2 linked regions of the Sinorhizobium meliloti genome follow. The protein of the gene in region 1 binds, or shares a complex with, the protein of each later gene. Links are inferred from orthologs where the notes say so. Each region holds a gene or a part of one and is shown in the gene's direction. Other genes may lie near its edges.

Evidence for each region.
Region 2: the proteins of hfq (region 1) and katE are in contact, whole or in part, in a crystal structure (PDB 3VU3), measured with the Escherichia coli proteins. The link is inferred for Sinorhizobium meliloti from one-to-one orthologs.

The regions. Positions count from the first base shown.
Region 1 is NZ_JAGIOS010000001.1:3,609,673-3,612,444, reverse strand. It holds hfq (RNA chaperone Hfq), read left to right. Parts: upstream 1-1,151; coding sequence 1,152-1,394; downstream 1,395-2,772. Other genes in the region: hflX (GTPase HflX), read left to right, coding at 1,401-2,772; JOH52_RS17520 (D-amino-acid transaminase), read left to right, coding at 188-1,051; trkA (Trk system potassium transporter TrkA), read left to right, coding at 1-176. UniProt on the Escherichia coli protein: RNA chaperone that binds small regulatory RNA (sRNAs) and mRNAs to facilitate mRNA translational regulation in response to envelope stress, environmental stress and changes in metabolite concentrations.
Region 2 is NZ_JAGIOS010000002.1:799,342-802,790, forward strand. What follows is about bases 470-3,449. They hold katE (catalase), read left to right. Parts: upstream 470-890; coding sequence 891-3,008; downstream 3,009-3,449. Other genes in these bases: JOH52_RS22645 (pyridoxamine 5'-phosphate oxidase family protein), read left to right, coding at 470-768; JOH52_RS22655 (ATP-dependent DNA ligase), read left to right, coding at 3,034-3,449. Also shown: more of JOH52_RS22645, read left to right, coding at 1-469.

The DNA.
Region 1 (2,772 bases):
GCGAGCTCGAATTGCCGGAGGGTATCCGCATCGGCGCGCTCTATCGCGACAAGGCCTATGTGCGCCCAGACGGCAACACGCGGATCAAGGCGAAGGACCGCGTGGTCCTCCTCGCGGCCGCCGAGACCGTCCGCGATGTCGAACAGCTCTTCCGCGTCAGCATTCAATATTTCTGAGGGCCTCAGCCATGCCGAGAATCGCCTATGTCAACGGCACTTACGTCCGGCACGCCGAAGCCGCCATTCACGTCGAGGACCGGGGTTACCAGTTTGCCGACGGCGTCTACGAGGTCTGCGAGGTGCGGCACGGCTTCATCATCGACCTGACCCGACACCTCGATCGCCTAGGGCGATCCCTGGGCGAGCTCAGGATAGGCTGGCCGATGAGTCGTGCGGCGCTGATCCATGTCATCCGGGAGGTGCTGCGCCGAAACAGGGTCCGCAACGGGCTCTTCTATCTGCAGGTGACCCGCGGCGTCGCGCGGCGGGATCATGTTTTCCCTGATGCGGACACGCCGCCTTCGATCGTCGTCACCGCCAAACGCACGGATCCCGGGGCGATCGCCCGGAAGAATGCCGAGGGCATATCGGCGATAACGGTGCCGGAGAACCGGTGGGATCGCGTCGATATCAAGAGCGTCGGCCTTCTCCCGAATGTGCTTGCCCGTCAGCAGGCGAAGGAAGCGGGCGCGCAGGAGGCGATCTTCGTCGACGTGGACGGCATGGTCAAAGAGGGGGCGGCGACGAATGTATGGATCGTGGACCGCGAAGGGACGTTACGCACCCGCCCGGCGGAAAGTGGCATTCTGCGCGGCGTGACCCGCACCACCCTGATGGACGTGGCCAAGCCGCTGGGCCTTGCGATCGAGGAAACGGCCTTCTCCGTGGAAGAAATGCTCGCAGCGCGGGAGGTCTTCATCACCGCTGCTACCAGCATCTGCTTTCCCGTCGTTTCCGTCGACGGAAAGACGATCGGCAACGGTCATCCAGGAAGCATAGCACAGAATATTCGCGAGGCCTTTTTCGACATTGCGGAAAAGACGGTGATTTGATACCAAACCCTGCGGAGGTGCCGGGATCGTACGTGACACCTTAAAAATTAACAAAATGCACCGGCGCCAGAACGCCGGCAAATAAGAAAGAAGCGGCGCGATGGCGGAACGTTCTCAAAACTTGCAGGATCTCTTTCTCAACACGGTCCGCAAGCAAAAGATTTCTTTGACCATATTCCTCATCAACGGCGTCAAGCTGACGGGTGTCGTAACATCGTTTGACAATTTCTGTGTGCTGTTGCGCCGCGACGGTCATTCTCAGCTCGTCTACAAGCACGCCATCTCGACGATCATGCCGGGCCAGCCGTTGCAGATGTTCGAGAATGAGGAAGCTGCCTCCTGACGGGATGTGAGGAACATTACCAAGCGTGATTCAAAATCGTCGTCGATCATTCCGGAGCTCGAGAGGCTCCGCGATGATTCGCGTGCCGTCGTCGTCGTTCCGATCCTGAAAAAGACCGGGAAGGCTTCTGCCGACATCGTTGCGCAGCCCGCTACGCGTTCGGACGAAAGCCGGCTGGAGGAGGCGACGGGCCTGGCGCTCGCCATCGACCTGGACGTCGTTCACGGCATGATCGTTTCCGTCGCCCAGCCAAAACCGGGCACGCTGCTCGGCACCGGCAAGATCGAGGAGATCGGTCACGTCCTGAGCGAGAAGGATGCGGGGCTCGTGATCGTCGATCACCCGCTGACGCCTGTCCAGCAGCGCAATCTCGAGAAGGAATGGAACGCCAAGGTCATCGACCGCACCGGCCTCATTCTGGAAATCTTCGGCCGGCGTGCCTCCACCAGGGAGGGCACGCTGCAGGTCGATCTCGCACATCTCAATTATCAGAAGGGCCGCCTGGTTCGCAGCTGGACGCACCTCGAACGGCAGCGTGGCGGCGCGGGTTTCATGGGCGGGCCCGGCGAAACGCAGATCGAGGCCGACCGCCGGCTGCTGCAGGACAGGATCGTCAAGCTGGAGCGCGAGTTGGAGCAGGTGCGGCGCACGCGCCAGCTTCACCGGTCGAAGCGCAAGAAGGTGCCGCATCCGATCGTCGCGCTCGTAGGCTATACGAACGCGGGCAAATCGACGCTCTTCAACCGGATGACCGGGGCCGGCGTGCTCGCCGAAGACATGCTCTTCGCGACGCTGGATCCGACGCTGAGGCGGCTGAAACTGCCGCATGGGCGTATGGTCATCCTCTCCGACACCGTCGGCTTCATTTCCGATCTGCCGACGCATCTGGTCGCCGCCTTCCGGGCGACGCTGGAAGAGGTACTCGAGGCCGACCTGGTTCTGCATGTGCGCGACCTGTCCGATCCGGACAATCAGGCCCAGGCAAGCGACGTGCTGCGCATCCTGGCCGATCTCGGCATCGACGAGAAGGAGGGTGCCGAGCGCATTGTCGAGGTCTGGAACAAGATCGACAAGGTCGAGCCGGAAGTGCGCGAAGCGCTGGTGAAGAAGGCCGCGAGCGCCGACAACACGGTCGCCGTTTCGGCCATGACCGGCGAAGGTGTCGACGATCTTCTCACTGAAATAGGCCGGCGTCTTTCGGGCGTCATGACCGAGTGCACCGTCGTTCTGGGTCTCGATCAGCTGCAGTTGCTGCCTTGGGTCTACCAGCATGCGATCGTCGATGGCCGCGAAGACCTCGAGGATGGACGCGTGAGCCTTGACCTGCGTCTGACGGAGGGAGAGGCCACGGAGCTCGAGAGGCGGCTGGGCAACGGCC
Region 2 (3,449 bases), on another replicon or contig:
CTGCCGATGGTCGTGCTGGGCTCGGTTGACCGCGACGGTGACGCCTGGGCGACGCTCAGGGCGGGCGAACCCGGCTTCCTCCACGCGCCGGACGAAAAAAGACTGACCGTCGAGCTCCCGCGGGAGCCGACGGACCCCGCCGAGGCGGGCATGGAGGACGGCGCTCCCCTCGCGCTCCTCGGAATCGATCTCGGCACCCGCCGGCGCAACCGGCTGAACGGCACGCTCAAGCGGCATGCCGGCGGCTTCGATCTCGGCGTCGACCAGAGCTTCGGCAACTGTCCGAAATACATCCAGCTCCGGCAGGTCCATTTCCTGCGCGACCCGTCCGAACCGCCTGCCGTGCCGCCCATTTCGAGCTTCGGGCTCGACGCCGCCGCGCGTGCTCTGGTGACGCAGGCGGACACGTTCTTCGTCGCAACCTATGCCGATCTCGCCGGAGGCCGGCAGCTCGACGTCTCCCATCGCGGCGGTCGTGCGGGGTTCGTACATGCCGGCGAAGACGGCTGGCTGACGATACCGGATTTCGTCGGCAACCGCTTCTTCAACACGCTCGGCAACATCGCGGTCAATCCGCGCGCCGGGCTCACTTTCCCGGACTTCTCCACGGGCGGCCTCCTTCAGATGACCGGCGAGGCCGAGCTCCTGACCGAAGCTCCGGACGGCGTGCCTCCCGACGGCGCCGAGCGCTACTGGCGATTCCGTCCGCGCCGCATCGTCTGGCGCGCCGACGCGCTACCAATCCGCTACGACCTAAAATCATCGTGATCTGGTGATCGCCCTTCGCCCCGGCGGCGGTCAGGTTGAGCCGTGTAAATTTCGCGTAGTAAGGAACCAACCTCCCTCGCCAAGGTTTCGTGCCCATCCGCCCTCGACCAAGGAGTGCTGCCATGGCCAAGAAACCCTCTGCGCCGAACAATACGAAGCCGGCCACCATTCATGACCAGAAAGCGACACGCGGCAACGGTGGAGAACTTCACCAGATCGCCGAAGGCGACACGCCCGTCCTGACGACCGCCCAGGGCGGCCCCGTCGCCGACGACCAGAACAGCCTGCGCGCCGGCGAACGCGGCCCGACGCTCATCGAGGATTTCCACTTCCGCGAGAAGATCTTCCACTTCGATCACGAGCGCATTCCCGAGCGTGTCGTGCACGCCCGCGGCTACGGGGTGCATGGCTTCTTCGAGACCTACGAATCGCTTGCAGCCTACACCCGGGCGGATCTGTTCCAGCGCCCGGGCGAGCGAACCCCCGCCTTCGTGCGGTTCTCGACGGTCGCCGGAAGCAAGGGCTCCTTCGACCTCGCCCGCGACGTTCGCGGTTTCGCGGTCAAGATCTACACCAAGGAGGGCAATTGGGACCTCGTCGGCAACAACATCCCGGTCTTCTTCATCCAGGACGCAATCAAGTTTCCCGACGTCATACACTCGGTAAAGCCCGAACCGGACCGGGAGTTTCCCCAGGCGCAGTCCGCCCACGACAATTTCTGGGACTTCATCAGCCTGACGCCGGAAAGCATGCACATGATCATGTGGGTCATGTCGGACCGGGCGATCCCGCGCTCCTTCCGGTTCATGGAAGGCTTCGGCGTCCATACGTTTCGTTTCGTCAATGCCAAGGACGAGTCCACTTTCGTCAAATTCCATTGGAAGCCGAAGCTCGGGCTGCAGTCGGTCGTTTGGAACGAGGCCGTGAAGATCAACGGCGCCGATCCTGACTTCCACCGGCGCGACATGTGGCAAGCCATCCAGTCCGGCAACTTCCCGGAATGGGACCTGCATGTGCAGCTTTTCGATCAGGACTTCGCCGACAAGTTCGATTTCGACATCCTCGATCCGACCAAGATCATCCCGGAGGAAGTGCTGCCGACGAAGCCTGTCGGCCGGCTGGTGCTCGATCGCATGCCGGAGAATTTCTTCGCCGAAACCGAGCAGGTCGCCTTCATGACGCAGAACGTGCCGCCGGGCATCGACTTCAGCGACGATCCATTGCTGCAGGGGCGCAACTTCTCCTATCTGGACACGCAGCTGAAGCGGCTCGGCAGCCCGAACTTCACCCATCTGCCGATCAACGCGCCGAAATGTCCCTTCCAGCACTTTCAGCAGGACGGCCACATGGCCATGCGCAACCCCGTCGGGCGCGTGAACTACCAGCCCAATTCCTGGGGCGAGGGCCCGCGCGAGTCGCCCATGAAAGGCTTCCGCCATTTTCCTTCCGGGGAGCAGGGCCCGAAGCTGCGCATCCGCGCCGAGAGCTTTGCCGACCATTACAGCCAGGCCCGGCAGTTCTTCATCAGCCAGACGCCGCCCGAGCAACGCCACATCGCCGACGCCCTGACCTTCGAATTGAGCAAGGTGGAGACGCCGGTCATCCGTGAGCGGATGGTCGCGCATCTTCTCAACATCGATGAAACCTTGGGGAAAAAGGTCGGCCACGCCCTCGGCCTGGAGACGATGCCGAAACCGGCGGATGCGGCCGTTGCCACCCGCCAGGACCTCGACCCGTCGCCGGCCCTCAGCATCATCCAGCGTGGGCCGAAGCGTTTCGAGGGCCGCAAGCTCGGGATACTGGCGACGGACGGCGCGGACGCCGCGCTTCTCGACGCCTTGATAGGGGCGGTCGAGAACGAGAAGGCGGCCTTCGAGCTGATCGCGCCGAAAGTCGGCGGCTTCACCGCCTCCGACGGAAAACGCATCGCCGCCCACCAGATGCTCGACGGCGGCCCGTCGGTACTTTACGACGCGGTGGTCCTGCTTCCTTCCGCAGAGGCCGTCGCGGATCTGATCGACGTCGCCACCGCGCGCGATTTCGTGGCCGACGCCTTCGCGCATTGCAAATATATCGGCTATGCCGGCGCCGCCGTTCCCCTTCTCGAAAGGGCCGGCATTGCGGAACTGCTCGATGAGGGAACGATCGAACTCACCGACGCTGCGAGTGCGGCCGCCTTTCTCACGGAGATCGGTAAACTGCGCGTCTGGGGAAGAGAGCCCTCGGTCAAGCTGAAATAAGCCGATGGCTTAGACGGAGTCGACGATGGCGTCGTCCGCACATGGAAAGCCGACGAAGAAGGCCGCTCCGTCAAGCGCGGCAAAGAAGGCGGGCGGCTTTCCCCTGCCCGTCAGCACGGCGCCGATGGAGGCCCGATCCGCGACCGAGCTTCCGGGCGGCGACGCATGGCAGTATGAGCCGAAGTGGGACGGCTTTCGCTGCCTTGCGTTCAAGTCCGGCGACGAAGTCGATATAAGGGCGAAATCCGGCAAGCCGCTCGGGCGCTTCTTCCCGGAGATCGTCGCCCTCTTGCGCCGGCTGGAGCCGGACATGTTCGTCCTCGACGGCGAACTGGTGATCGAGGTCGACGGGCGCCTCTCCTTCGACGCCCTGCAGATGCGCCTGCATCCGGCGGCAAGTCGCGTGCAGAAGCTCTCGCAGGAGACGCCGGCCAAGCTCAT